2 regions of the Azospirillum terrae genome follow, and region 1 is predicted to be linked to the other one. Evidence: riboswitches for the same ligand, from Rfam matches in the RefSeq annotation. Region 1 holds a riboswitch; the other holds the start of a gene.

Region 1 (15,273 bases):
AACCTCGGCGACGCGTTGGGAGCGCTCCTCACCAGCCATCAGCGCGACCTTGCCGCCGCCAAGCTGGCCGTCACTCCGGCCGAGGCCGCCGGGCAAGGACCGCCACCGCCTCCGGAACTCCGGCCTCCGACCCGCCGCGAGCAGCGGAGCGCCGCAATCCAAGCCGCCCGTCATGCACGCTTCGAGGAGGTCGTTGCCCTGAACGCGCGCGGCTGGTCGCAGACGCGCATCGCCCAGACGCTCGAACTCGATCGCAAGACGGTGCGGGTCTGGCTGCGCGCCAGACAACCACCCTCCTGGCGCCAGCCGGCCAAGGGCAGCCTTCTTGATCCGTTCGCCGATCACCTGCGCCGCCGCTGGGAGGACGGCTGTCACAACGCCGCCCAGCTCTGGCGGGAGATTCGGGGGCACGGCTTCACCGGCCAGCCGGCCATCGTCCGAGAGTTGTTGCGGCCGTTGCGTGAGGCGCGTTCAGGGCTGGGAACCACGGCTCCTGCGTCGTGGCGTACGCCATCGCGACGCCGGGCCGCATGGCTGGTGGTGGCGGACGACGGTGAGATCGATGCAACCGAACAGGCGTTCGTCGCCGCCCTGATCGCCGGCTCGCCGGACCTGGCGCGAACCATCGAGGTGGCGCGGGCCTTCCAGGCGATGGTGCGCGGCCGCCGGGAGAGCGATCTGGACGGCTGGCTGGCGGCAGCCAGCGACACGGCCCTGGCGGGTTTCTCCGAGGGCTTGAAGCGTGATCTGCCGGCGGTGCGCGCGGCATTGTCACTGCCGTGGAGCACCGGACCGGTCGAGGGGCAGATCAGCAAGCTGAAGACTATCAAGCGCACGATGAACGGGCGCGGCGGCTTCGACCTGCTGCGCCATCGTGTCCTGGAGGCCACGTGACCCGGTGCACCGGGAATGCGGATGGACCAGATTCTCACCATTCAGGGCCTTTTCCGGTCGGCCTGTTCTCGGAGTTAAGGGCCTTTCCGGCCGTTTCGGCCGCCGTTCTCATCAAACAGTGCCCGGCGACAGCGCCTACCATCAAACTTTGCAACGGAACCGCTCATTCCGACTGAAGGCATACAACGGAACGCCGTATTGCAAGGCCAAGGTTGCGCCGATCGCGTCCCAGGGCGTGGTGTCTGAGGGGGCTTGTGTGCTCTTCGGCGGGTTGAGGCCGCCGGTCTACGCCGCTGCAATGGACAGCGGATCAGTGGCGTGAGGGTGGCACAGCTCGGTCATGCTTTCCATGGCCATGTAGCAACACGCCGCCGCGGAATGTGATGACGACGAGCGGCATTGGCCTTGTGCGGCATGTCGAGAGACCTGAACGGTGGCGGGAGCCTGACCTACGACACCGACCGCATCCATGCAACACAGCGGCACTTGGCTCAAACTGTCCGATGCCCATGACGCCGCGCACCACGGTCGCCCCGGCGAGGTGCATCTCCCGCGCGTTTATGACGACTCACTCGTAGAGCGGTCGGCCGCCATAGCGGTCGTTCTTGCCGATGATTGATGAATCTTTGCCGATCAGGTGCCCATGGTGAACACCATGGCGGCGGCACTTGCGGCCATGACCGCGGTCGCCAGCCAGCCGACGATGCGCAACGGCATCGAAACCACGACTGGTCCCATGACTCTGTGCTGGCTGGCCATCAGCATCATGCACACCATCACCGGCACGGCGACGATGCCGTTGATGACCGCGCTCCAGAACAGGGCCTTGATCGGGTCGATGCTGGTGAAGTTGATGACGACACCAATGATCGTGGCGATGGTCACCGTCACATAGAACGCCTTCGCCTCCTGCGGCTCGCGCGCCATGCCGACCGGCCACTTGCGCGCCTCGCCGATGGCGTAGGCGGCCGATCCGGCCAGCACCGGAACGGCGAGGAACCCGGTGCCGATGATGCCAAGGGCGAACAGCAGGAAGGCGAAGTCTCCCGCGACCGGCCGCAGTGCCTCCGCCGCCTGGGCGGAGGTTTCAATGCTCGTCTTGCCGCCCGCGTGCAGCGTGGCCGCCGTGGTGACCATGATGGCCAGGGCGACGATGTTGGAGAAGGCCATGCCGACGTACGTGTCCAGCCGGATGCGCTCAACGGCGCGCGGCGCCTGCTCGGGCGCCTTTACCAGAGGATCGCGGTGGGGGATCTCCCGGATGTCCTCCGCCTCCTGCGAGGCTTGCCAGAAGAACAGGTACGGGCTGATCGTGGTGCCGAACACGGCCACGATGGTAGTGAGGTAGTCGGACCTCCAGGCGATCGACGGAATAAAGAAGCTCCCGGCAAACTCCCCCCAGGGCACGTGGACCACAGCCGCCGAGCCGAAGTAGGCGAACAACACCAACGTCAACCACTTCAGCACCGAGACGTAGTGGGTGTACTTGAGCAGCACCTGCATGCCGATGCAGATGGCGCCGAACAGCGCGACGTAGAGATGAACCGGCCCAGGCAGCAGCAGGTTAAGCACGTCGCCCATGGCCCCGAGGTCAGCGCCGATGTTGATGACGTTGGCGAGCAGCAGCAGCGCGACGACGCCCTGGAGCAGCCAGTTGGGATAGTGGCGCCGGAGGTTCCCGGCGATGCCGCGCCCGCTGGCCCGGCCGATGCGGGCGCTGATCTCCTGCACCACGCTCATCAGCGGGTACGTGAACAGCAGGGTCCAGGTCAGCCCGTAGCCGAACTGCGCCCCGGCTTGCGAGTAGGTGGCGATGCCACTGGGATCGTCGTCCGAGGCGCCGGTGATCAGGCCCGGCCCGAGCACGTCCAGGAGCCGTGGTTTGGACGGCGGAACCACCGGGCTCTTGGGTTTGTCGTCGTGTGCGTACGTTGCCATGGGCTCTCCCGGCCAGGGTGATGGATCCGTGGATACGCCGTGGAAACACCCGCGCTTCCGCTACGGTTTCCCGACCGTTAGATGAAACTTCTGTAAAGCCTCGCCGATGGTTCTCCTTGGCGCTTGACGCTCCCCGTCCTGGAGGAGTACAGCCGCTTCCGACGTCAACGCATGATCGGCCGGTGCCCGAATCACGGGTCGGCATCCAGCCGAGAAGGCAAGAGATGGAAAGCCCCAGTAGTCGCTCCCGACACACCCCGGCCCCGACGCTGATCCCAGGCTGACCTTCTCCGCAAGGTCCACCGCGACCGGCGCCGAGCCGACCGCATTGCAGGTGGATCATGGTGATGCCAAACCTCACCGACCCGACCCATTCGCCCGCCCTGACCGCGCGTGCAGGCCGCACTGGCGTGCGTCGGCTCCCCGCGCGAAGTTGACCCTGCCGTCCTGCTCTGACACCTGACCGCCGCAATGCGGTGGATATCCTTTCTCACGCCAGGAGCGGCCCGGATGTGTCGGGCCGCGGGATGGAACGGTCATGGCCTGGACCCAGACAAGCATATCCGTGAAGGCGGCAGACGCCGCCCCCAACCGGTGGGACCTCGTGGCACTGCCGCTGGTTATCGGCGTTTTCGCCCTGGCCGTCGTCGGCGGGCACCAGATGGCGGCGCCGCTGGCGAGCATCGAGGCAGCCCTCGTCTCGCTCGACGCCTGGAACCTGCCGGAGTACGCGCTGCGCTCGACGCTGCGCATGCTGGCGGCGATGGTGGCCTCGCTGCTCTTCACCTTCACCTATGCCACGCTGGCGGCCAAGAGCCGCCGGGCGGAGATGGTGCTGATCCCGGTGCTGGACGTGCTCCAGTCGGTGCCGGTGCTCGGCTACATCTCCTTCACCGTAGTCTTCTTCCTGTCGCTGTTCCCGGGCAGCGTGCTGGGCGCCGAGTGCGCGGCGATCTTCGCTATCTTCACCAGCCAAGCCTGGAACATGGCATTCAGCTTCTACCAGTCGCTGCGCACTGTGCCGCGCGACCTCGACGAGGCGGCGACCAGCTTCCGCTTCTCCGGTTGGCAGCGGTTCTGGAAGCTGGAGGCGCCCTACGCCATGCCGGGGCTGGTGTGGAACATGATGATGTCGATGTCTGGCGGCTGGTTCTTCGTGGTGGCTTCCGAGGCGATCACCGTGGGCGACCAGACTGTCACGCTGCCCGGCGTCGGCTCCTACTTGGCCGAGGCTATCGCGCAGAAGGACCTCGGCGCCGTCGGCTGGGCGGTGCTGACGATGCTGGCGGTCATCCTCGTCTACGACCAAGTCCTGTTCCGCCCGCTGGTCGCCTGGGCCGACAAGTTCCGCTTCGAGCAGACCGGCGCCCAGGAGATGCCGGAGTCCTGGGTGCTGAACCTGTTCCAGCGCACCCGCTTCTTCCGGGCGCTGTTCGCGCCGGTCGATGCGGTGCTCGGCACGGTGGCTTGGCTGCGTCTGCCGCTGTTCCCCTCCATGGGGCGCCGGATCGCCGGACCGCCCACCGCCGCGCTCGACATGGCGTGGTACGCGGTCATCGCTGCGGCGGCGCTCTACCTGGGCTGGACCCTGGTGGCGTTCATCGCCAGCGGGGTCAACTGGGGAGATGTCGCCACCGTGCTGGCGCTCGGACTGGCGACGTTGCTGCGCGTCGTCGTGTTGATCGCTGTCGCCACCCTGGTGTGGGTGCCGCTCGGCGTGCTGATCGGGCTGCGGCCGCGGCTGGCCGAGAAGGTCCAGCCGGTGGCGCAGTTCCTGGCGGCGTTCCCGGCCAACCTGCTGTTCCCGGTCGCCGTCGTCACCATCGTGCACTTCGGCCTCAATCCGGACGTCTGGCTCAGCCCGCTGATGATCCTTGGCACGCAGTGGTACATCCTGTTCAACGTCGTCGCCGGGGCCACCGCGTTCCCCAACGACCTGAAAGAGGCGGCGGCCACCTTCCGGATTCGCGGCTGGCAGTGGTGGCGTGACGTCATGCTGCCCGGCGTCTTCCCCTATTACGTGACCGGCGCGGTGACCGCGTCGGGTGGCTCGTGGAACGCCAGCATCGTCGCCGAGGCGGTGAGTTGGGGCGACACCCAGGTCACCGCGCACGGCCTGGGCAGCTACATCGCTCAGGCTACCGCCGCCGGGGACTACCCGCGCATCGTGCTCGGCATCGCCGTGATGTCGATGTTCGTCATCCTCTTCAACCGCTTGCTCTGGCGTCGGCTGTACGGCTACGCCGAGCGCCGCCTGCGCCTTGCCTGATGGAGGTTTCTGCCATGCTGCAAACCTTGACCAAGACCCTCTTCGAACTGCGCAGCGTCCGTCAGGCGTACCCGAAGCCGTCCGGCCAGGAGTATGTCGTGCTCGACGATGTCGACCTGACGCTGCGCGACGGTGAGATCGTCGGGCTGCTCGGCCGCTCCGGCTCGGGCAAGTCCACGTTGCTGCGCATTGTCGCCGGACTGGCGCGACCGACCGCCGGGCATGTCCTGCACCATGACGAGCCGGTCGTCGGGCCGACCGATGGTGTCGCGATGGTGTTCCAGACCTTCGCCCTGTTCCCCTGGCTGACCGTCGAGGAGAACGTGCTGGCCGGGCTGAAGGCGTTGGGCGTGCCGAAGAAGGAGGCGGCGGAGCGCGCCGAGCAGGCCATCGACCTGATCGGCCTGTCCGGTTTCGAGAGTGCCTACCCGAAGGAACTGTCGGGCGGCATGCGCCAGCGCGTCGGCTTCGCCCGCGCGCTGGTGGTGCAGCCCGAGATCCTGCTGATGGACGAACCGTTCTCGGCACTCGACGTGCTGACGGCGGAGACCCTGCGCACCGACCTGCTCGACCTCTGGATGGAGCGCAAGCTGCCGATCCGGTCGATCTTGATGGTGACGCACAACATCGAGGAGGCGGTGCTGATGTGCGACCGCATCCTGGTGTTCTCCTCCAACCCCGGCCGGGTGGCGGCGGAGATCCGCGTGGACATCCCCCACCCGCGCAACCGCTTGGCCCAGGAGTTCCGCGACCTGGTGGACGACATTTACGGGCGGATGACCGCGCGCAAGCCGCTAGCCGCGCCGGAGGCGCCTGCTGCGCGCCTGCGCCCGGTCTACGCGGAGCCGCTCCAGCACGTCTCGACCAACCTGCTGTCCGGTCTCCTGGAGACGTTGGCCTCCCCGGCGTACCACGGCAAGGCGGACATGCCGCATTTGGCGGCGACGCTTCAGCACGAGATCGACGACCTGTTCCCGATCGCCGAGACGCTCCAGATGCTCGGCTTCGCCGAAGTGGCGGAGGGCGACATCCGGCTGACCGAGCCCGGTCACCTGTTCGCCGAGGCCGGGCTGGAGGACCGCAAGAAGCTGTTCGCCGAACACTTGGTCAACTTCGTGCCGCTCGCCGCGCACATCCACGCGACCCTGTCTGAGCGTCCTGACCACCGCGCCCCCTACGCGCAGTTCGCCCGTGAACTGGAAGAGTTCATGAGCGAAGACTACACCGAAGAGTCGTTGAAGGCGGTGACCAGTTGGGCACGCTACGCCGAGTTGTTCACCTACGACGGCGAGACGGAGTCGTTCTGCATCGAGGAGGCCGAGTAGGCGGCGGGAGCGGACGATGGCGGCACGGTGCATCCCGGCCGCCTCCATCGCGCTCCCGGGTGCCGTGTCGTGTCCGCTCCGGTCGGTATTGCCATGAACCCTCGTCTTTCCGTTGCCCGCTTGTTCTTGGCGTCGGCGCGGCGGCTGCGTCGCCTCGCAACGCATCTTGCGGAACAGGGCTGGGTCGGTGAACCGTGGCTTCGCCGGTTCGGCGCGCTGGCTAAGCTCCTCGGCCACGCGGGCCTCCGGCTTGCCGGTGTTCCGCTGCACGGGGCCGTCGAGGCATCGTTGCCTCGCCTTGCGAATCGTCCACCACTGGCTCGCCTGACGGCGCCCCCGATGAGGACCTTCCGGTGCACCGAACCGATTTCCACGACGGACTGCGACAGACCCGATGACCGCATTGACCCTTGAGGCCACCGCCAACACCTTCGTCGCCTTCGCCACCGCCTTCGTCCTCGGCACCCTGATCGGCTTCGAGCGGCAGTATCGCCAGCGCACGGCCGGTCTGCGCACCAACGTTCTCGTCGCCGTCGGCGCCGCCGCTTTCGCCGACATCGGCATGCGGCTGCTCGGCGCTGAGGGCGGCACAAGGATTGTCGCCTACGTGGTGTCCGGCATCGGCTTTCTGGGCGCCGGTGTGATCATGAAGGAGGGCACCAACGTCCGCGGCCTCAACACGGCGGCCACCCTCTGGTGTTCGGCCGCGGTCGGCGCCTGCTCCGGATGCGGGCTGCTCCTGGAAGCCGTCATGCTCACCGGCTTCGTGCTGGCGGGCAACACGCTGCTCCGGCCGGTGGTCAACTACATCAACCGCCTGCCGATCGACGAGAAGGTGACCGAGGCCCTTTACCGCGTCCACGTCATCAGTGCCCCGGAGGATGTATCCGGTGTGCGCGACGCGCTCTCCGACGTTCTTGAGCGCGCCGACTACCCGATTCGCGAGATCGATGTGGTTTCCGAGACCGAGGAGCAGGTGGAGTTGGCCGCCACGCTGGTGCCGACGACGGCCGACCCGAAGGAACTCGACGACGCCGTGTCCGCTCTCGAGCGCAGCGCTGGCGTCAGGAGCGCCACATGGACGGTCAGCACCACGACGTGATCCGACCGCACGCTTGCACTGAGTTTCACGGCTATCGCGCGGCGGCCAGTATTCCGGCGAACACCAGATACAGCCAGCCGACCTGGGTCAACTTCCCGCCGCTGACCAGCCCGGAACGGAATGCCAGCATCAGCGACGCCACGGCTACGGCTGTGAAGCCCGCCGCCAGGAAGAGCGGGGTGTCCAGCAGCCAGGGCGTGAAGAACAGGCCGAAGGCGGTCGGCACGGTGGCCTGGATCATCATCGCCCCGGAGATGTTGGCCAGCGCCAGCCGCTCCTTGCCCTGACGGACCCAGATGATGGCGTTCATCGTCTCCGGCAGTTCCGTCGCCAACGGGCTGAGCAGCAGAGCCGTGACCTGCGGCGGCAACCCGAGCGCCGGGGCAAGGTCGCCGATCTGCCCGACGAACAGCTGGGAGGCCGCGAAGATCACCAGCAGCGCAACACCGGTCTGCGCCAGGGCCCAACCCAGGGCGGGATCCGCCTCGGAGGGACGAATCCTCAGAGGCTCCAGTTCGCCCTCTTCACCGTCTCCGTCCTCGCAACGCACCTCCTTCCAGATGTACACGGCGTAGGTCGCCAGGAAGGCAATGCCGAGCCACGGCTTGACGGCGAAGACGATGGCGCCGAGCGCGATCTTCACGATGAAGATGCCGAGGAACCACATCTGGTCGCGGCTCAGCCGGAGCCCGTCCACCTGCACCAGCGTGTTGGCGCGCCCGATCCGGCGGCGGTTGGCGAGCAGCGACATCCCTACCACCGCGTAGGCCAGCGTGCTGAGCGCCAGCGGGCCACCCAGGGCGGCGCCGACGCCGATGTCCTTGTGCGCGGCACCGTCGCCGAAGGCGACCGCGACCAGGGGCACCACGCTTTCCGGCAGCGCCGTTCCCAGCGCAGCGAGCACCGTGCCGGTGGCCGTCTGGCTCAGGCCCAGCTTGCGGCCGACCCATTCGATGCCGTTCACGAATGTCTCGCAGGCGGCATAGATGAGTGCTGCGGAGGCGAGCAAGAGGACGATGGTCAGGAGCATGGGGACCTCAAGCGGGCGGCCGGACGCGGACACACACCAACGCGGCACCCCGCCCGGCCGGACGGATGCAGCGTCAGCGGTCTCGCTGGATGGCCGGTCGGCCGCCGCGTGCGCCATGGGCCGCAAGCCCAAGTCTGTTGACGCGCGCCCCTCTCGGAACGGAGGGTGGCTACTCCCCAATGACGGGCGCCTAATAGCTGATGCGTGCTCCGACGTCAACGCATGAACATGTGTTCATATTGCAACACCTTGCCGCAGCGGTATCACTGGAGCGGTTCTGCGTGTGTGTTTCGGCGTGCAACGCTGGCTCTGACGCAGTTTTGGTGATGCTGGGAGGCAGCAAGCGTTGGTTTCCTGAAAGGGATCAACGCCATGCCCCAGACACTCCGACCGGCGGCGCTGGTGCCGCGTGGTTTCGTCATGGAACGGGTCGTCGATGACGCCGCCTGGACGCGGATCACCGTACGGCCAGCAAGCTCGAGCAGCCGGTGCCCGGGATGCGGTACCCCTTCAAGCCGGGTGCACAGTCGCTATTGCCGACACCTTGCCGATCTTCCTCTCGCGGGCCACCCGGTCGAACTGGTGGTCCTGGCCCGGCGCTTCCACTGCGACGCTGTGCTGTGCGGCCGGCGCATCTTCACCGAACGCTTTGCCCCGGAGGTCCTGGCGCCCTGGGCACGGCGGACTGCCCGGCTCGAGCACATCGTCTATCATCTGGGCCTCGCCCTGGGCGGGCGCCCCGCGGCCCGGCTCGCCCGCCGCCTGATGCTGCCGATCGGCAACGACACCCTGCTGCGGGTGGTGCGCCGCCACGGCAGTCCACGCTTCGTCCCGCCAACGGTGGTCGGGGTCGATGATTGATGGGATGGACGGCCCCCGTTTCCGGCATCGCCGTGCCACATGAAGGGTGTTGACGTCCTTCAGCAAGGAGACCGCCCAGATGCATGCTACGACCATCGGCCTCGACTTGGCAAAGTCACTCTTCCAGGTTCATGGCGTCGACGCCCATGGAAAGGTGGTGGTGACCAAACGTCTGCACCGAGACGCGGTGCTCGGCTTCTTCGCCACCCTGCCGCCGTGCGTGGTCGGCATGGAGGCGTGTGCCACCGCGCACCATTGGGCGCGGCAAATCGCCAGGTTCGGCCACACCGTCCGCCTGATGCCGCCGCAGTATGTGAAGCCCTACGTCAAGCGCCACAAGAACGATCAGGCCGACGCCGAGGCGATCTGTGAAGCCGTGCAGCGCCCGAACATGCGCTTCGTGCCGGTCAAAACCGAGGAGCAGCAGAGCACCTTGGTCATTCACCGCGCGCGGGGAACGCTGGTCCACCAGAAGACCCAACTGATCAACGCCCTGCGCGGACATCTGGCGGAGTTCGGCATCGTCGCGCCCAAGGGTGTGTGCAAGGTTGTGGAGCTGACGGCGCGACTGGCGGATTCCGGCGAGGAGCAGCTGCCGGAGATGGCCAGGGCTCTGCTCCAGGTACTGGTCGATCAGCTCCGCGACACCGAGCGCCGGATTGCCGACCTCGACACTCGCCTGCGGGAACAGGCCAAGCAGAACGAGGCCTGCCGGCGCCTGATGACGATCCCTGGTGTCGGACCGATCACCGCCACCGCGCTGGTGGCGACAATCGGCGACGGGAAGGCGTTTGCGTCTGGCCGGCACCTGGCAGCGTGGCTCGGTCTGGTCCCGCGCCAACATTCCAGCGGCGGCAAGGAACGCCCGGGCGGGGTCTCCAAGGCCGGCGACGGCTATCTGCGCTGCATGCTGGTCAATGGAGCGCGCGCGGTGGTGCGCTGGTGGCGCAGCAACTCGCCCTGGCTCGCCTCGCTGCTGGAGCGGCGGCCGGTGAACGTCGCTGTCGTCGCCCTGGCCAACAAGACGGCGCGCATCGTCTGGGCGGTGCTGACGCGCGGGGAAACCTATCGGCGGCCGACACCGACATCGACGCAAGCATTTCGATCGGATCATCACCAACCCGCCCTTCTCGCTTCCCTGGGGCAACACGGATAGGAAGGCCGACGGCAACCCAGCCTGGGAACCCAAGTTCCCGGAGCGCTTCCGCTACGGTCAGGTGCCGCTGGGCGCCAAGAAGGCCGACCTGATGTTCCTTCAGCACATGCTGGCGGTGACCCGCGACAACGGCGTGGTCGCCACCGTCATGCCGCACGGCGTGCTGTTCCGGGGCGAGGAAAAGGCCATCCGCGCCGGGAACATTGACGAGGATTTGCTGGAAGCGGTGATCGGCGTCGGGCCGCAGCTGTTTTATGGCACCGGCATCCCCGGCTGCGTCCTGGTGCTGCGTCAGCGGGTTCTGTTGCAAAGTCTGTAGGCGGGTGATTGAGGGTTCCACGTGATCTCCGCCCCGCCGCAAACGCTGCAACAGAACCCGCCGATCGGCACGCCAGTTTATTGATAATGTTCATGTTTGCTGGCCGCAATGGCGCGCCGATCCACACTTGGTTATAGAACCCCTGAGCAGGCCGAGTTTCAGGCCGCATAACCCCGTGTCCATTGTTCCGGGGGAAGCTCAATCACGTGAACAGCCGTTCACATCGGCCGTGGGGCACCCTGGGGTTTCGTTGCAATGGCGCCGGAGATGCTCCAAAATCAGCGCCTTGCCTCTCTCATCAGCTTGGTTTTTTCGATGCGGCTTACGCGCCGGTTGCTGCTGGCTCTCTGTATGGCGTGGCTGGCAGCCGCCGCCGTGTCTCCGGCCGGTGCGCAGGATGCAAACCCAGCCCCCTGGAGCCGCCTGACCGGGCCTCTGTTCAGCCACATAACCCAGGCGCAGGGGCTGCCCTATCCGGTTGCCCTGGCGCTGATACAGGGCCGCGACGGCTTCATCTGGATCGGCACGCCCGGCGGCTTGGCACGCTGGGACGGGTCGCGCATGCGGGTCTTCGTGCACCGCAGCGGCGACCCGGACTCGCTGCCGGAGAACATCGTCTCCGAGTTGCTGGTGGACGAACAGGGGCGGCTGTGGGTCGGCACCGTCTCGGGCATGGTCGCGCGCTACGTTCCCGAGCGCGAAAGCTTCGTCACCCACCGTGAGCCGGAAGGCGCAAGCGGCCGGATGCTTGGCATGAAGGGCGATGGCCAAGGCGGCATCTGGACGGTCGGGACCGCGGGGGCCGCGCACCTCGACACGGTGTCCGGGCGATGGCGCCATGAGGAGCTGCCGCCGGGGGGCGGCCTGTCCGTCCAGCCCGACAGCAAGGGCACGGTGTGGCTCGGAACGCCACAGGGGCTGCTGCGGCGCGACGCCGGGCGGGACGCGTTCCAGGCGGTGGCGCTGCCGCCGTCCCTGAAGCGAGCCGGGGCCTCGGCCCTGTACGAGGACGCGGCCGGCCGGATCTGGTTCGGGACCGTCCAGGGACAGTTGGGATTCGTGGACGCGGCGACGAACGACGCACACGCGGTCGACGCGGTTGCTGCGACGGGAAACCGGATCACCGGCATCGTCGAGCCGGTGCCCGGCACCGTGTGGACCGCCGAATTCGGCGGCGGCATTCGCGCGCTCGACACGCACACCGGCGCCGTCCGTGCCATCCGGCACGATGCCCAGGCGCCCACCAGCCTGAGCGACAACACGGTGACCGGCCTCATCAAAGACCGCTCCGGGCTGGTCTGGGCGTCCACGCTCGGCGGCGTCGACGTGCACAACCCCGCCAATCCCGGCATCCTCACCGTCTTGCCCACCACGCCGGGCGGCCTGCTCGGCAAGGACGTCCGCAGCATGAGCGCGCGTGCCGACGGCACGGTCTGGCTCGGCTTCCGCAGCGGGGGAGTGTCCCTGCTCGATCCTGTGGCGGGGCGTGTTGCCGAGGTCCACCCCGGCCAGGGTTTGCCCGTGCAGATGGCGCAGGCGGTGGCGGCGTTGTCCGATGGCGGCGTGCTGGTGGGAACGCGCCAGGGCCTGCATCGCGTCGATCCCGCCACCGGAACCTCCACCGACCTGGAACCCCTCGCCGGAGCCAGCGTGCTGTCGATTCTTGCGGAGGAGCCCTCCGTCTGGGTTGGCGGCACTCAGGGGCTGACGCGGTTGGACCTTGCCGGGGGGAGCGCCCGGACCTTCGTGCACGACCGGAACCGCCCGGACAGCCTGAGCGACAACAGCGTGCAGGCCTTGCTGCGTGACCGCGCCGGGCGGCTGTGGGTGGGAACGCAGCGGGGCCTGAACCTCTTCGAAGCGCAGACCGGCACCTTCCGGCGCTTCCTGAACGACCCCGCCAGCGCCGACAGCCTGCCCAACGACGTTGCCAACACCCTGCTGGAGGATCGCCGCGGCCGCATCTGGGTCGGCACCGCCAACGGCATCGGCATCCTTGCGGATCCGGGGGGCGATCCGCGCTTCCACCGCCTGGACAGCCGGAGCGGCTTGCCCCACGACATGGTCACCGTGCTGCTTGAAGATCCCGACGGCGTCGTCTGGGCCGGTGGTGGCGACCGTCTGGCGCGGATCGACCCGGACAGCTTCGCGGTGCGGGTCTTCGGGCCGGTGGAGGGGGCGGGGATCCGCACGCACTGGGCCGGGTCGGGCGCACGCCTGCCAGACGGCACCCTGCTGTTCGGCGGTTTCGGCGGCATGACCGTGATCCGCCCCGGCGTTCCTCCCGCATGGCGTTTCCAGCCCCCGGTGGTAGCGACGACGATCCGCATCGGCGGCAGGCCGGTCACTCTGCCCCCCAACGCGCCGATCACCCTCGCGCCCAGCGACCGCAGCGTGGAGGTCGATTTCGCCGCGCTCGACTTCTCGGAGCCGCAACGGAACCGGTATGCATACCGCCTCGAAGGGTTCGACGACCATTGGATCGAGACGGATGCGGACCACGCCACCGCCGCCTACACGGCCCTGCCGCCCGGCTCGTACCGCCTCCTGGTCCGCGGCAGCAATCGCGAGAGCGTATGGAGCGAAACGCCGCTGAGCCTGCCGCTGGTCGTGCTGCCCGCGTGGTATCAAACGAATTGGTTCCGCGCGGGTGCCGGTCTGGCAGGGCTTGGGCTCACGCTGGCCGGGATGCAGGGGTGGACGGCGATCCTGCGGCGACGGCAGCGTGTGCTGGAACGGCAGGTCGTGGAGCGCACGGCGGAACTGGAGACGGCTCGCGCCCTTGCTCTGGCCGAGGCGGACGCGGCGCGGCGCTCGAAGGAGGAGGCGGAAGACGCCGACCGGGCCAAGTCGCGCTTTTTGGCCGTGGTCAGCCACGAGATCCGCACGCCGCTCAACGCGGTGCTCGGAATGCTGCAAATGCTCGACGCCGGGGGGCTCGACGGCGAGCAGCGTCGGCGCGTGAGCATTGCCAAGGATGCCGGCCAGACGCTGATCGCCTTGATCGAAAGCATCCTCGAATTCGGACGCTACGAAGCGGAGAGCCCGTCCGTTCACCTCAGCAGGGTCGATCCCCGCCGGCTTGGCGAAGGGACGGTCGATCTGTTCCGGCCGCAAGCAACGGCGAAGGGCGTCGAACTGGTGCTGGAGATGGCGCCCGGCCTTCCGCCCCTGGTGCTCTGCGATCAGGTGCGGATCGCCCGCGTTCTGCACAATCTGCTCGGCAACGCCATCAAGTTCACCCAGCAGGGGCGCATCGTCCTGTCGCTTTGGTTCGAACCGGACGGCACGGACCGCCGCGGTGTCCTGCACGCCGACGTGTCCGACACCGGGATCGGCATCGCGCCGTCCATGCGCAGCGTCATCTTCGAGGATTTCACCCAGGCCGACGATTCCATCGCCCGCCGCTTCGGCGGCACGGGGCTGGGCCTTTCGGTGTGCCGGCGCATCGCCGTCCTCCTGGGCGGCAGCCTGACCGTGGACAGCGCGTTGGGCGCCGGCAGCACCTTCCGCTTCTCCGTGCCGGTGGAGATCGCCGGGGATGCCTCCGCGGCGCCCAGCCCCACCGCGGACACGAAGGAACTGAAAATCCTCCTGATCGACGACGACCCGGTCAACCGGGAGGTCGGCACCTGGCTGCTTCGCCACCTCGGCCATCACGTCACCAGCGCGTCCGGCAGCGACGACGCGGTGGAGCGTATTGTCGAAGGCCCGTTCGACGTGATCATGGCAGACCTCCACATGCCGGGCGAGGACGGGATCGACACCTGCCGCCGCCTTCGGGCGGTGCCCGGCCGCGCCGCGCAGGACGGCCGCTTCATCATCATGACCGCCGACGTGACGGACGTGGCACGGGAGCGCTGCGCCCAGGCGCGCATCGACGCGGTCCTCAGCAAGCCCCTCCACCTCGACGCCCTGCGGGAGGCGCTTGCCGACCTGTGCGCCCCGACCGAGCCGGCCGGCGCTCTGGACCGCCGGTTCCTGGCGATGCAGATGGAGGCGCTGGGCGGAACCGAGCTGGCGCGGCTGATCCTCCTGTTCGCCCGCACCTCGCGGCGCATCATCAGAGACCTGGAAACGGCCATGGAGGCGCGGGATCCGGGCGCGGTCCAGGCCCAGGCGCACAAGCTGCGCAGCGCGGCCGGCGCGCTCGGCCTCAGCCGCCTGTCCTCCGAGACGGCGGCGATCGAAACGGCGACGGCCGGATCCCCGGCGCTGAACGGCGAGTGGGTGGCCATCCTGAAGCGGCTGCGCCGGGGGGCCATCGATGCGCTCTTGCAGGCGCTGCGCTCGGAACGGTCAGGCGCGCCGGAGGGCGGTCAGGCCGGGTCTTCGACCGGCGGGCCAAGCCGGTAACCGACGCCGGGAACGGTGACGAT
Region 2 (15,273 bases), on a different contig from region 1:
TCCGCCAAAGGAGAGGTTTGTGGTGAACAAACCCTCGCCCGAAAGGATGCGACATTTTGGCACACCGAGGATGTCGAACCCCCACACGCAACCATTTCCTGCGTGTGCAACCCACAATCCTCCCTCCGCATCGAGTGCAAGTCCATCGGGTCCTGACAACCCTCCAGAGAGCTGGATGAAGTTGCCGACCTTGGACGTGGAACCATCCGCCGCCAGCGGCACGCGCCAGATGGCGTTGGCGCGGGTGACGGCGACGTAGATCGCGGTCTCCGCCTTGTTGGGCACCAGACCGTTGGGGCTGGGCAGCGTGTCGAACAGGCAGGTCAGCTTCCCATCGGTGCTCAGGCGGTACAGCCGGCCGGTCGGGTCGTGCAGCCCGGTCTGGCCCTGGTCGGTGAAGTACAGATCGCCGCTGGCGGCGAACACCAGATCGTTGACGCCCTTGAAGCACTCGCCGTGGGTGCGCTCCAGCACCGGATCGATCTTGCCGGTCGCCGGGTCGAGGACGAGGATGCCTTTCTTGTAGTCGGCGATGAACAGCCGGCCGTCGCGGTGGAAGGCCAGTCCGTTGGGCTCGCCGTCGTACTCGGCCACCAGCGTGAACACGCCGTCGGGCGAGACGCGGAAGATGCGCCCCCAGGGAATGTCGGTCAGCCACAGATTGCCCTGGGCGTCGAAGGCCGGCCCCTCCAGGAAGGAGTGCAGGTGTTCCGCCCGCTTGTTGGCGTCGGCCCAGGCGCTGCGGCGCCCTCGGCGGCGGAAGCTGTCGGGCAGGCGGGCGAAAACCTCGGCCTTGATGTTCTCGGGCGGCGGGTAGAGACTCACGGTGCGACCTCCACGGATTTGCGGCGGGTGACGAGAAGCCGGCGCGCCAGGATGGCGCCGCCGACGGTGAAGCCGATGGCGGTGCTGATGGCGCCCGGCACGTAGATCAGCGCCGCCGACACGCCGAGCACCAGCCGCTCCACCAGCGACAGCTGGCCGCGGAAGTGGCCGACCTGAACGGCCGCCAGCATCACCACCGCCAGAGTCAGCGCGCCCAGGCCGCCGATGATGGCGGGCAACTGCCCCGGCGACAGGTCCTGGAGCATCAGCTCGGGCTGGTAGACCCACAGGAAGGGGAACAGGAAGGCGACGGTGCACAGCCGCATGCTGTGCATGGCGATCCTGATCACCGGTTCCTGGGCGATGGCGGCGGCGGCGAACACCGCCAATGCCACGGGCGGCGTGATGGCCGACATGACGGCGTAATAGAAGACGAACATGTGCGTGGTCAGCGTCGGCAGGCCGAGTTGGGTCAGCGCCGGCCCCGCGGTGAACACCACCAGCAGGTAGGACGCCGCGGTCGGCAGCCCCATGCCCAGCAGCAGCGCGCACGCGGCGGCCGCGAGCAGCGCCAGGAACATGTCCGCCTGCCCCAGCGCCACAATGGCCTGACTGATCTTGATGCCAAGCCCGGTGGCCGACACCGCGCCGATGATGATGCCGATGGCGGCGCAGGCGACCGCGACGCTCAACCCCTCCCGCCCGCCGTCGACCAGCATGTCGCGCAGGTTCGCCGGACCGGGCCGCGTCTCGGGGAACAGCATCGCCAGGCCGAGCAGCACCGCGATGGCGCCCAGCCCGCACAGATCCACCGAATAGCCGGAGAACAGCATGACCAGCAGCGCCGTGAACGACGCGATCATGATCGTCATCTGCAAAACGCGCAGGCGTGTCCAGGTGCCGTCCAGCCCCTCGGGCGGCTTGATGCCGAGCTTGGCGGCCTCCAGCGCCGTCACGCACGACAGCGAGAAAATGAACAGGAACGATGGTACCAGCGCCGCCACCATGATGTTGCCGTAGGGGACGCCGGTGATCTCCGCCATGATGAAGGCGCCCACACCCATCACCGGCGGCATGATCTGCCCGACCACCGAGGATGAGGCCTCGACCGCCCCGGCGTAGGCCTTTGAGAAGCCGGCGCGGTGCATCATGGAGATGGTGATGGCGCCGTTGGCCACTACGTTGGCCGGCGCCGAGCCGTTGATCGAGCCGAACAGCGCCGAGGCGATGATGGCGCACTGCGCCGAGCCGGAGCGCCGGCCCATGGACAGGGCGCCGGCGACCCAGTCGAAGAAGTCGCCGACGCCGCTCAGCCGCAGCACCACGCCGAAGATCACGAAGACGTAGACGATCTCCACTACCGAGCCGAGCGCCACGCCGAAGATGCCGTTGCTGCTGTAGGCCAGCTCGAACACTTCGGTGACGCCCATCCCGCGGTGGCCGAGCCAGCCCGGCAAATACTGGCCGAACGCCAGATAGGCGATGCCGGCCGCCACGACGCCGAGCAGCATCCACCCCTCGGCCCGCCGCGCGCCCTCCAGCACCACCAGCGTGCCGACCACGTAGGCGGCCATGTCCCATTGGTTGGGCAGGCCGTCGCGGAAGGCGGCGATGTCCTGGTAGTTGAGGATCATGTAGACCCCGGCGGACACGCCGCCGCCGGTCAGCGCCGCCGCCAGCAACGCGTCCAGCGCCGGCCGCGCCCTGAGCGGTCCGGGCTTCAGCGCGAACAGCGCTCCCAGCGCCAGCATCAGCACCACCTCGTACTGCACCCAGGTGGTCAGCCGGCCGTACAGGGTGGAGGCGATGATGAACACCGCCAGGGCGGCGCACAGCGTCAGTCCGATGGTGCGCCGGGCGCTCTCGATCAGGGCGCCGGCGCCGGTCGTCGGCAGGGTTGCGGTCAGGCTGGACATGGCGCTTCTCCGTGAAGCGGGTGGAAGGGGATCACGGTGCGCCCGGCTTGGTCCGATCCAACTCGGTCAGGCAGCGCCGGGCGCCGGGGTGCAACTCGGCCGACAGGCCGGCGGCGGCGGTGGACAGGTCGATCAGCGCCAGCGCCGCGGAGCTGGCGCGCACCCTGTCCACGTTGCTCCAGAAACCGCGGCACAGCGTGTAGGCGGTCTGCTCCGGCATGTCGGCGCGCACCATCACCATGAAGGGGAAGGTCCAGAACACCACGTCGCCGTCGCTCAGCACGCGGCCGCCGTACGCCTCCTTGACCCGCGCCGCCGGGATGTTGCGGTACAGGTAATGGGAGCCGTTGCTGATGGCGCCCTGCAAGGCGGGCAGGCTGGCCGGGTCGGGCGAGAGGAAGCGCAGCGGCGTGCTGCGCGACGCCTGATCGATGCCGGATTGCGGCAGCCCGCCCCACACCAGCGTGGCGTCGATCTGCCCGTTGCCGAGCCGGTCCAGCGACGGGCCGTAGTCCAGGTATTCGGTCTGGAGTTCGCCGCGTTCCGCGTCGTTGCCGTGCACCTTGAACAGCGAGAGGGAGACGCGCCCGGCGTTGCCGCCCGGCCGGCCGATGCTGACCCGGTGCCCCTTGAGGTCGGCCAGCGTGCGGATCGGGCTGTCGGCGCGCACCACGTACTGGCCCATGCCGGTGTCGATGGCGAACAGCACGCGCAGGTTCTTGTAGGACGCCACCATGCCCGGCGGGTCTTCCTTGAAGCTGCCCTCGCGGTTGACCGCGTCGAGGTAGTGCGGGGCGCCGATCAGCGACAGGTCGGCGCGGCCCTGCGCCATGTTGCGCAGGCCCTTGACCGTGCCGGTCGCCACCGGCGTGATGCGCAGCCCGGTGTTCTGCTGCGTCATCACGTCGGACCACGCCATGGCGAGCTGAAAATCCTCGCTGGTCAGCGACACCGTCGCCATGACGAGTTCGGCGGCGCCGGCCGGGCGCAACAGCGCCGCGACCACCAGCGCCGCCAGACCAGCCATTCGACCAAAGGTGCGGAACGTGGATCCGGACATGACAATGTCTCCTGTTTCGGCCGCGGGCGCTCGGGCTTCAGAGCCCGACCACGCCCCCGCCCGCCAGCCGGTCGATCTCGTCCGCACCGGCGCCCAGCTCGGCGAGGATCTCGCGGGTGTGCTCACCGGCGCGGGGCACGTCGCGGTAAACTCCCAATCGCTGCCCGCCGATCTCCACCGGCAGCGCCGGCAGCCGCGTGCGGACGCCCGAGGGCAGCGTCACGTCCAGCAGCCCGCCGGACTCGTTGAGATGCGGGTCGTCGAACAGCTGCTCGGGGCGGACGATGGGGGCGTAGGGCAGGCCCAGCCGCTCGAACGCCTCCATCAGCTCGGCCTTGCCGCGCGAGGCGCACAGGGCGGCGACCGCCGGGATGATGCGGTCGCGGGCGGCGACGCGCTGCGGGTTGGTGGCCAGCGCGGGGTCGGCCAGCAGCTCGGTCAGGCCGAAATGCTCGCAGAAGACCCGCCACTGCGTGTCCGTCACCACGCCGAGGAACACCGGATCGCCGTCCCGCGTGGCGAAGACGTCGTAGACCGCCCAGGCGGCCAGCCGCGCCGGCATTGGCGCCGGAGGCGTGCCGCTCACGGCGAACTGGGCCATGTGCTGGCCCATGAGGAAGGCGTTGTTCTCGAACAGGCCGGCGCGCACCAGCTGGCCGCGGCCGTCCCGGTCGCGCTGGCGCAGCGCCGCCAGGATGGCGATGGCGGCGAACATGCCGCCCATGACGTCGTTGACCGAGGCGCCGGCCCGCAGCGGCCGGCCCGGCGGGCCGGTCATGTAGGCGAGGCCGCCCATCATCTGCACCACCTCGTCCAGCGCCGTGCGGTTCTCGTACGGGCCGGGCAGGAAGCCCTTCATCGAGCAGTAGACGAGCCGCGGGTTGAGCGCCGACAGCGCCTCCCAGCCCAGCCCCATCTTCTCCATCGAGCCCTGCCGCAGGTTTTCGACCAGCACGTCCGAACTCTCGGCGAGGCGGCGCACCACCGCGGTGCCCTCCGGCGCGGTCAGATCGACGGTGATGGAGCGCTTGTTGCGGTTGTAGGTGGAGAAGAATCCGGCGCCCGAGCCGGTCAGCCTGCGCGTCTTGTCGCCGCCGGGCAGCGGCTCGACCTTGATCACGTCGGCGCCCAGATCGGCTAGGACGAGGCCGCAGGTCGGCCCCATCACCATGTGGTCCAGCTCCAGCACGCGGATGCCGGCCAGCGGTCCGGGAGCGGTATTCGCTAAAGGTACGTCGGAGGTGTCGGAAGCGGGACTGTGCATGACCGGGATGTCCGAAAGGGTCAGAGGGCGGATGCCGACGCCGGGCGGAAGCCCTTCGGCACGCGAGCGTGGTGGAGGTGGCCGACGAAGCGCTCGCCGGGAAGCGCCGCCTCGATGAGGCGCCGCGCCTCGATGAGCCGGTCGAGGTCGATGCCGGTCCGCAGGCCCATGGCCTCCAGCATGTAGACGAGGTCCTCGGTGACGATGTTGCCGAGCGCCCCCGGCGCGAACGGGCAGCCGCCCAGGCCGCCCAGCGCCGCGTCGAAGGCGCGGATGCCGGAATCCAGCCCGGCCAGCACGTTGGCGAGTCCCAGGCCGCGGGTGTCGTGCAGGTGCAGCGCGGTCAGCGTGTCGCCGATCTCCGCGCGCACCGCCGCGACGACGCGGCGGACCTGGGCGGGGTGGGCGGCGCCGGTGGTGTCGGCGAGGCTGACGTCGTCGGCGCCGGCCTCGGCCAGCGCCGACGCCAGACGGCACACCGCGCGCTCGTCCACAGCGCCCTCGTACACGCAGCCGAACACCGTGGACAGGCCGGCGGACAGGAACGGCCGGCGCTCCGCCGACAGCGTGCGGCAGAAGGCGACGATGCGCGCGAACTCGGCCAACTGGTCGTCGGGCGTGCGCCGCACGTTGGCGAGGCTGTGGCTGACACTGGCCGACAAGGTGAAGGTGATCTTATGGACGCCGGTGGCCACCGCGTTCTCGGCGCCCCGCAGGTTGGGGACCAGCGCCGCCACGGTCAGGCCGGGCACGGCCAGAGCGTGCACCACGACCTCCGCGGCATCGGTGAACTGCGGCACCACGCTCGCCGGGACGAAGGAGCACACCTCGATCTCCCGCACGCCGGCCGCCGCTTCGGCAGTGATCCACGCGTTCTTGGTGGCGGTCGGCACGAACGGCTTCAGTCCTTGCAGGCCGTCGCGTGGACCGACCTCGCTTATCTCCACGTCCACAGGCGCCATTGCTTAGACCTCAACAGAATTGCATACTGGAGTATTATGCATACCGGCGTATTTACCTTACGCCTTTCGACGTAGTTTGTAGGACAGTGGGTCAAAAGGTGTCAATGCGACCTAGTTTTTGACCTTTAAGACGATTTTTTAATTAGTTCGCGGTGATGAACAGAGACGAGAGGCGCCACTCGGCAGAAAACAGGGGATTTCATCATGGACGACGAGACGAAGACCCCGGCCGGCGCGGACGCCAGTTCGGACGCCCTGGCCGAGGCGGACCTGTCCGGTGCCAGCATCGAAGCGTTGGTCGTGCGTTTGCAGGTGGCCCGGCGCAACGCCGCGCTGGCACGGGCGCGGGCCGATTACCAGGACGCCACCAACAACCACCGCGAGGCCGTGCATTACGAACGCTTGGTCGCCGCCAACGAGAAGATGCCCCAGGCCGAGCGCAAGGCGATCGTCGAGTCCTCGCCCGACGTCCTGAAAGGCCGGCAGCAGAGCATCGTCCACGCCAAGGAAGCGGCGCTGTGGACGGCCGAGGCCGAAGCGCTGCGGCTTTACATCCTGGCGCGTTCCCGCACGATGCCGGCCGGCGAGACCGAGGCGCTCTGATCGCAACGCCGGTGTGGAGGTGAACTCACAGACGCGGAGTACCTGACGAAAGGCAGTCCGCGGCAAGCGACGCCTTCTCCGTACTATCTAGCCACAAAGTGTAATGTGGCGGAGCAACAACAGCGTGCAGATTTACCACCTTGTTAACTAAGTCCCTATTTACGAGGGCGCCCCTTTGCGCAATTCTCGTCTGATCGTCATTGGCTTCAACAATCGCGAGCGGGAGGGCGCCCTCATGGCGCAAGAGGAAGAGTATGCCCTGAGCCGGTACATCAAGGCACTTCCGCCTGACCTTTGGCTTCTGGCCAGAGCGGCGTTCGAGGAGCTGTCCAACAACCCCTTCATTCCCATCCTGGATAAGGACGAGATCGCCAAGCTCATCTGCTCCCCCGGATTCCAAAGCTATCTCGAGGGTGAACTGAAACTCCGAACGCAGTCCCTGACGTACCGCTGCGCTTGACCGCTTCCGGCCGCCGGGCGTTTCGCCCGGCGGGTCTTGTCCAGTGGGTCTTGTCCAGTGATCAGGGGCAGCAGCGGTGGACTTCGATGCTGAGGTGGCGGATCGCCAGCTCCGCCGGAATCCGGGCGCGGTAGTCCTCTGGCGGCAGCGGGGCGTGGGTTACGAGGCTGATCACCGCGGCGTAGGCGCCCGGCCCGATGGACCAGACGTGCAGGTCGGCGATGCGGTCGTCCCCGCGCTCCAACGCCGCACGGATGCCGTCGCTCACGGCATCCGGCGCCTGCCGGTCGAGCAGCACCTGTGCGGTCTTGCCCAGCAGGCCGCGCGACCAGTTCCCCACCAGCACGGCGCCCACCAGGCCCATCACCGGATCGAGCCAGGACGCTCCCAAGTATTTGGCGCCCAGCAGCGCCACGATGGCGAGCACCGACGTCAGCGCGTCGGTCAGGACGTGCAGATAGGCCGAGCGCAGCGTGTGGTCCTCGTGCCCATGGCCGTGATGCTCATGGTGCTCGTGAGGGTCGTGGTGATCCTCGTGCCCGTGCTCATGATGATGGCCATGCCCGTGGCCGCCCAGGATGACGACGCAGACGGCGTTCACCACAAGGCCGACGACGGCGACGAGGATGGCCATGTCATAGGCGATGGCGCCGGGATCCACGAGGCGGACCGCGCTTTCCCACGCCATGCCAAGGGCCACCACGACCAGCAGCAGCGCGCCGGTGAAGCCGCCCAGCGCGTTGACCTTGCCGGTGCCGAAGCTGTAGCGCGCGTCACGGGCGTGGCGGCGGGCGTAGATGTAGGCGAACGCCGCGATGCTCAGCGCCAGCACATGCGACGCCATGTGCACGCCATCGGCGAGCAGCGCCATGGAGCCGGTCCACAGCCCGGCCGCGACCTCCACCACCATGGTGACGGCGGTCACCGCGACGACGATCAGCGTGCGCCGCTCGGCGGCGGTCGGCTCGTCCAGGCCGAAGGCGTGGTCGTGCTTCCAATGGTCCAGCGAGTGGGTGTGCATGCGACGGCCCCGGCTCAGAGAAGAGTGTGTTCGACGAGGATCTTGGCGCCGATGGCGATAAGGCCAAGGCCGCCCAGCAATTCCGCGCGGCGGCCGAGCAGCGGCCCGGCGGCCCGCCCCAGCAGCACGCCGCCGAAGCCCATCAGGAAGGTGACGAACCCGACCAGCGTCGCCGTGGCGGCGATGTCCACGTCGGCCATCGCCAGCCCGACGCCGACGGCGCTGGCGTCGATGCTGGTGGCGACCGCCATGGTGAGCAGCGCGAGCCAGCCCGACCGCTTGGCCGCCGCATCGTCGTCGGCCTCGCCGCCCAGCGCGTTGCGGATCATCGAGCCGCCGATGAGCAGCAGCAGGCCGAAGGCGATCCAATGATCGATGGCCTGGACGAACCCGGCGAAGGACATGCCCAGCGCCCAGCCGAGCAGCGCCATGGACAGTTGGCAGACGCCGAAGGTGATGCCGACGCGCAGCGCCTCCGGAACACAGGGGCGCTTATGAACGGCGCCGCAGCCGAGGGCGGCGGCGAAGCTGTCCATGGACAGGCTGACAGCAAGAGCGAGGGAGGTCACACCGACCAATGGGAATCTCCGGGGCCAAGCGATACACGACAGCGCACCCGCACCCGGTTGGCCTTCGGGTGGCGGTCACGCCATCGGTCTCGCCGAGCTGCCGGACAGGGTCCGGTCTGCCGCACGCACCACGGGGAAAACCCCGAGTCTGTTGGCGCGCGCCCCTCTCCAGGAGGGTGGCTACTCCCCAATGATCGGCTGGAGGGTAAAACGCCCCGCCGCCCCGGTCAATCTATATGAACAGCTGTTCAATCATCCCCTGCGGAAGGATGCCGCGCGGCGTCCAGCAGGAGTGCCACCGCCGTGTCGTCCTCCGTCAGCATGCGAAGGTTCGCCTCCGCCGCGGCCCAGTCGGCTGAGCCCGGCCGCAGGCCGGACATCCGGCAGAGCCGCACCTGCTCCAGGCGTTCGGACTCCAGTTCGGCGTCCTTGACCGTCTGCCGGAACGCCTCGGCGCCCGCCATCCCTTTGAGGTGCCGGCGCACGCCACGCAACGGCGCCACCACGTTCCGCTGCCACGCCGCGGCGTCGGCGGACAGCCGCTCCAGCTCGGCGGCGGACAGGCGAACACCGCAGACCGCCCCCACCCATAGGGCGAACAGCAGCAGGTTCACGTCGGCGCCCAGCCGGTCCTGAAGGTCCAGGCACACGGCATCCACCCCCGGCCGGCCGTAGACGGCCAGTGAGAAGCGCCACAGCGAGTCGTCCGGGGTATGCGCCGTCATGAAGGGCAAGTGTGTCGGGCGGCGCCTCCGGTCAATCCCTCCGAGGCCCCGGTTTGCCCCGCATAGGTCACAGAGGCAGCGGCGATCTCGCACAAATGTCCGATTCCTTCGCCCATTCTCGCGGGCGTTGAAAACCACAAAGGAACGGACCGATGGCAACCACCACCACCGGCCTCGTCGACGCCAGGATCGTCGTGAACGCCTATGGAATGCCCGCCGGCGGTGTCTGGCCGCACTTCCGCCTGCTGATCGACGGCGTGGGCGCCGGCCAGGCCACGGTGAGTGCCGCCAACCCGGCCGCCTACAGTTTCACCGCTCCGGTGGCCGCCGGTCAGGCCCACACCGTGCAGGTCTATTACGACAACGACGCCTCCATCAACGGTGAGGACCGCAACCTCGGCATCAAGTCGGTGGTGGTGAACGGCAACACGCTGAGCCCGACACAGGCCGTGTACGACCGCTACGCCCTGGACGGCCAGGACACCGTCGCCGGCCAGGAGGGCATGTGGTGGCAGGGCGCGCTGAACTTCAGCACGCCCGCGGCCTATTACCCCGCTACCGCCGCCACCACACCGACACCCACCGCCGGCTCCTCGACCATCGTGGTGAACGCTTCGGGCACCCCGGCGGGCGGTGTCGGCGCGCACTTCAACCTGCTGATCGACGGCCAGAAGATCGGCGAGGGCATGACCACGACCACCGCCAAGGACTTCGCCTTCACCTCGGCCGTGGCGCTGGACGCCGCGCACAAGGTGCAGGTCCAGTACGACAACGACGCCTACATCAACGGACAGGACCGCAGCCTGCTGGTCAACGCAGTGACCATCAACGGCAAGGCGGTGGCCCCCACCGACCCCATCGTCACCTACGATAAGGGCGCGCTGGACGGCAAGGACGTCGTCGCCGGCCAGTCCGGCCTGTGGTGGAACGGCACGCTGGTGGTCGCCGCCGACAAGTCCTATTTCCCGTCCGCCGGCACGCCGGCGCCGACTCCCACCCCGACCACCGGTGCCTCGACCATCACCGTCAACGCGCTGGGCAATCCGGCGGCGGGCGTCAACGCGCACTTCAACGTGCTGGTGGACGGCATGAAAATCGGCGAGGGCACGGCGGCCACCACGGCGAAGGACTTCGCCTTCACCAGCGACGCCGCCACCGGCGTCGGCCACAAGGTGCAGGTGCAATACGACAACGACGCGTATATCAACGGCCAGGATCGCAGCCTGGTCGTCAACAAGATCACCGTGAACGGTCACGGCTACGCGCCGACCGACCCGGCGGTCACCTACGACAAGGGCGCGCTGGACGGCAAGGACGTGGTCGCCGGCCAATCAGGCATGTGGTGGAACGGCACGCTGGTGGTGAACGCGCCGGCCGGCGACTTCCCCGCCACGACAACCCCCCCAACCACCACGCCGCCCACCGGCCCAGCCTTCTATGTCGCGACCAACGGTAAGGACAGTTGGTCCGGCAAGCTGGCGGCGCCCAACGCCGACGGCACCGACGGCCCGTTCGCCACGCTCCAGGCGGCGCAGCAGGCGATGCGCAACAGCACCACCGACGTCACCTACGTGCGTGGTGGCGACTATTACATGAAGGACCAGATCTGGCTGGACAGCCAGGACTCCGGCGTCCGCTTCTCCGCCTACGGTGCTGAGAAGCCGGTGTTTCACGGCGGCACGCTGGTCGACACCTGGGTGTCGCGCGGCAACGGCTTGTGGAGCGCGCAGTTGCCGGCTGGCGCCAAGCCGGTGCTCGACCTGTCCATGGACGGCGAGCGGCAGACCGTCGCCCGCACCCCCAACGCCGACCCGACGCACCCCATCGACGGCGGCTGGCTGATCGCCTCCAAGAGCGCCACGGGCACCGATCCGACGACGCAGATCACCTTCAAGCCCGGCGACATCCCGACCACCACCAGCGCCAGCGGCCTGATGGTCAGCGCCTTCGGCCAGCACGGCTACGACGATGTGCTGGTCCCGGTGAAGAGCATCGACTTCACCAAGAACGTCATCACGCTGGCGCAGGGCACCTGGGACGGCTTCGGCGAGGGCAGCCGCTATTACCTGTACAATTCCAAGGACCAGCTCGACGCCAACAAGGAGTGGTTCTACGACGCGGGCTCCAACCAGATCCTGTTCCGCCCCGAAGGCGGCACGCCGGTCGGCCACAAGATCGTGGCCTCGCAGTTGAACGTGCTGTTCGGCATGGGCGGGGCGAAGAACGTCACCATCGACGGCCTGACCCTGGCGGACGGCGGCCCGAACGGCCACGGCGTCTACGCCCAGGGCGCCGATGGCCTGACCTTCACCAACAACGTCGTGAAGAACACCGGCTACGGCATCACCGTGCAGACCAGCCCCAACGCCAAGGTGACCGGCAACAGCTTCGACCACACCGGGCTGGAAGCGGTGTTCGTCAAGATGGGGTCCAACTTCGCCGACGTGTCGAACAACAAGGTCGAATACGCCGGGTCGGTGGACCACGGCAGCGACGGCATCTGGATCAACGGCAGCTCCGACGTGAAGGTCTCCCACAACCTCGTCGAGCACACCGCCGGCAAGGCGATCGCCGTGGGCTCGGTGCAGACCACGGGTGACGAGACCTACCGGGCGACGGTGACCTACAACAAAGTCGTGGACTCCAACCGCGAGACCAGCGACGGTGGCGGCATCTACCTGATCAACCGCCAGCAGAGCGCCACCGGCGATCTGGTCGCCTACAACGACGTGTCCGGCACCTCGGCGTTCGGCAACGTGAAATGGGACGGTTCGGTCTCGCCGACGTGGCTCGACCCGAAGCAGCTGGTCAGTTGGGGCGTCTACTTGGACGACTGGACCAGCGGCGCCACGGTGAAGGGCAATTACGTGCACGGCAACCTGGGCGGCGTCTTTCTGCACGGCGGTTGGAACAACCAGGTGTCCAACAACATCATCGCCGGCAACGAGGGCCGCGAGATCGGCTTGCAGCAGAACGTCGGCTACGGCGGCTGGAAGGGCACGCCGATGTCCGGCAACGACATCCACCACAACGTGGTGGACGCCGCCTCCAGCCACGGCCTGACCGTAGCCATCGACGGGCCGAAGACCGCCGGCACCTTCCATGACAACGACTACGCCAACCTCGCCCCCAACGCGCAGCTGTTCCAGGTGTGGCCGCAGGTCATGGCCGGCACCACCGGCACGCTGGGCAACTGGCAGGCGGCGGGTTACGACCAGAACTCGCTGGCGCTGAACCCGCAGTTCACCAATCCGGGGGCCGGGGATTACTCGCTGCTGGCCGGCTCGCCGGTCTACCAGCACGGCTTCGAACCGATCCCCATGGACCAGTTCGGCCCGATGGCCTGAACCACCCCTTTCCCGCGCGCGGCCCCGGGAATAACCTGGGGCCGTGAAGCGTCCCGGTTCAGGGACCCAACAACCAAGGGGAGGGAAACGCCATGAAGCGGATGATTCACGTGTCGATGCTGGCCTCGGCCGTGCTTCTGTCGGGGGCGCTGGGCGGCGCCGCCCAGGCGCAGCAGGCCGGGGCGGCCAACATGAGCTTCTTCGTCACCAGCGCCGGCTCCGGCAAGGGCGCCGACCTCGGCGGGCTGGAAGGGGCCGACCGGCACTGCCAGCAGTTGGCGCAGGCGGCCGGCGCCGGGAGCCGCACGTGGCACGCCTATCTCAGCACCCAGGCCATGGGGGGGCAGCCGGCGGTCAACGCCCGCGACCGCATCGGCAAGGGGCCGTGGCAGAACGCCAAGGGCGTGGTGATCGCCAAGAGCGTGGACGAGCTGCACGGCACCAACAACCTGACCAAGCAGACCGCGCTGAACGAGAAGGGCGAACCGGTCAACGGCCGCGGCGACCAGCCGAACACGCACGACATCCTCACCGGCTCGCAGCCGGACGGCACCGCGTTCCCTGCCGGCCAGGACATGACCTGCGGCAACTGGACCAAGAGCGGGACCGAAGGCGCCGCCATGCTCGGCCACCATGACCGCAACGGCTTGGACGATACGCCGCCGGCCAAATCCTGGAATTCCTCGCACGCGTCGCGCGGCGGTTGCAGCCAGGACGCGCTGAAGAGCACCGGCGGGGCGGGGCTGCTGTACTGCTTCGCGACGAACTGAAACCCAACCGGAATCCGCGGGGGTTAGGGGACAAAAACGCCCTCTAACCCCTGTGATGTTTTGATCCGGGCGCCGGACGCGCTATCTGATGGCGGATGGGTTAACCCGACGGGCTTCTCCGTCACCAGGACATTGCATGCCGACCGCCAAGGACCTCTTCTCCTACCGCAAGCACTGGGCGCACCGCTTCGGCCCGGCGCCCTTCCTGCCGACCTCGCGCGCCGAGATGGACGCGCTGGGCTGGGACAGCTGCGACGTGATCGTCGTCACCGGCGATGCCTACATCGACCATCCCAGCTTCGGCATGGCGATCATCGGCCGCCTGCTGGAATCGCAGGGCTTCCGCGTCGGCATCATCGCGCAGCCGGATTGGCAGACCGCCGAACCGTTCAAGGCGCTGGGCAAGCCCAACCTGTTCTTCGGCGTCACCGGCGGCAACATGGATTCCATGGTGAACCGCTACACGTCCGACCGGCGGCTGCGCCACAACGACAGCTACACGCCGAACGACGAGGGCGGCAAGCGGCCGGACCGCGCCGCCATCGTCTATTCGCAGCGCTGCCGCGAGGCGTACAAGGACGTGCCCATCGTCCTGGGCGGCATCGAGGCGTCGCTCCGCCGCATCGCGCATTACGACTACTGGTCGGACAAGGTGCGCCGCTCGGTGCTGGTGGACGCCAAGGCCGACCTGCTGCTCTACGGCAACGCCGACCGCGCCATCGTCGAGGTCGCCCACCGCGCCGCCAAAGGCGAGGCGCCGCGCGCCATGCACGATGTCCGCGGCGTCGCCTTCCTGCGCGACGCCGTGCCCGAGGGCTGGCACGTGGTGGATGCGGCGGCTGCGGTGGAGGAGGGCGAGGGCCTGAACCCCCGCCCCGGCGAGCCGGAACAGACCGTCGTCCGCCTGCCGTCCTACGAACAGGTGTCGGCCGACCCGGTGCTGTATGCCCAGGCGTCCCGCGTGCTGCACCAGGAGGCCAACCCCGGCAACGCCCGGCCGCTGGTGCAGCGGCACGGCGACAAGGAGCTGTGGCTGACCCCGCCGCCGATCCCGCTGACCACGCCGGAGATGGACGCGGTCTTCGCGCTGCCCTACGCCCGCGCTCCGCACCCGAGCTACGGCGACGCGCGCATCCCCGCGTGGGAGATGATCCGCTTTTCGATCAACATCATGCGCGGCTGCTTCGGCGGCTGCTCCTTCTGCTCGATCACCGAGCACGAGGGCCGGGTGATCCAGAGCCGCTCGCAGGACTCGATCCTGCGCGAGATCCAGGAAATCCGCGACAAGACCAAGGGCTTCACCGGCCACATCTCCGATTTGGGCGGCCCGACGGCCAACATGTACCGCCTCGCCTGCAAGGACGACGCGATCCAGCGCACCTGCCGCCGGCCGAGCTGCGTCTACCCGGACATCTGCAAGAATCTCGGCACCGACCACGGCCCGCTGATCGAGCTGTACCGCAAGGCGCGCGCGGTGAAGGGCGTGAAGAAGATCTCCATCGCGTCCGGCCTGCGCTACGACCTCGCGGTCAAGAGCCCGGAGTACGTGAGGGAATTGGTGAAGCACCACGTCGGCGGCTATCTGAAGATCGCGCCCGAGCACACCGAGGCCGGCCCGCTGTCCAAGATGATGAAGCCGGGCATCGGCACCTACGACTCCTTCAAGCGCCTGTTCGAGCAGGCGGCCAAGGAGGCGGGCAAGCAGCTCTACCTGATCCCGTACTTCATCGCCGCGCATCCCGGCACCACGG

Evidence for each region. A riboswitch is a leader RNA that binds a small molecule or an ion and turns the genes downstream of it on or off. The one in region 1 is predicted to bind manganese.
Region 2: linked by a shared signal. The riboswitch ahead of ACSVDD_RS26160 (manganese efflux pump MntP) and the one ahead of ACSVDD_RS28100 (sodium:calcium antiporter) in region 1 are both predicted to bind manganese.

What each region holds. Positions count from the first base shown of each region.
Region 1 covers NZ_JBPXMR010000021.1:2,624-17,896, forward strand. The annotation lists partial or broken gene ACSVDD_RS28075 (ISL3 family transposase) at 1-894, shown strand, start outside; gene ACSVDD_RS28080 (NRAMP family divalent metal transporter) at 1,528-2,832, opposite strand; gene ACSVDD_RS28085 (ABC transporter permease) at 3,371-5,101, shown strand; gene ACSVDD_RS28090 (ABC transporter ATP-binding protein) at 5,116-6,426, shown strand; gene ACSVDD_RS28095 (MgtC/SapB family protein) at 6,821-7,528, shown strand; gene ACSVDD_RS28100 (sodium:calcium antiporter) at 7,560-8,558, opposite strand; yybP-ykoY riboswitch at 8,572-8,761, opposite strand; gene ACSVDD_RS28105 (transposase family protein) at 8,931-9,419, shown strand; gene ACSVDD_RS28110 (IS110 family RNA-guided transposase) at 9,499-10,575, shown strand; gene ACSVDD_RS28115 (HsdM family class I SAM-dependent methyltransferase) at 10,532-10,894, shown strand; gene ACSVDD_RS28120 (hybrid sensor histidine kinase/response regulator) at 11,210-15,250, shown strand; gene ACSVDD_RS28125 (response regulator) at 15,214-15,273, opposite strand, start outside.
Region 2 covers NZ_JBPXMR010000016.1:25,413-40,685, forward strand. The annotation lists gene ACSVDD_RS26120 (SMP-30/gluconolactonase/LRE family protein) at 1-825, opposite strand, end outside; gene ACSVDD_RS26125 (TRAP transporter permease) at 822-2,741, opposite strand; gene ACSVDD_RS26130 (TAXI family TRAP transporter solute-binding subunit) at 2,773-3,801, opposite strand; gene ACSVDD_RS26135 (CaiB/BaiF CoA transferase family protein) at 3,839-5,065, opposite strand; gene ACSVDD_RS26140 (hydroxymethylglutaryl-CoA lyase) at 5,086-6,027, opposite strand; gene ACSVDD_RS26145 (hypothetical protein) at 6,232-6,630, shown strand; gene ACSVDD_RS26150 (hypothetical protein) at 6,806-7,090, shown strand; gene dmeF (CDF family Co(II)/Ni(II) efflux transporter DmeF) at 7,152-8,111, opposite strand; gene ACSVDD_RS26160 (manganese efflux pump MntP) at 8,126-8,689, opposite strand; yybP-ykoY riboswitch at 8,775-8,881, opposite strand; gene ACSVDD_RS26165 (TIGR02444 family protein) at 8,929-9,405, opposite strand; gene ACSVDD_RS26170 (carbohydrate-binding domain-containing protein) at 9,558-12,752, shown strand; gene ACSVDD_RS26175 (hypothetical protein) at 12,845-13,522, shown strand; gene ACSVDD_RS26180 (YgiQ family radical SAM protein) at 13,659-15,273, shown strand, end outside.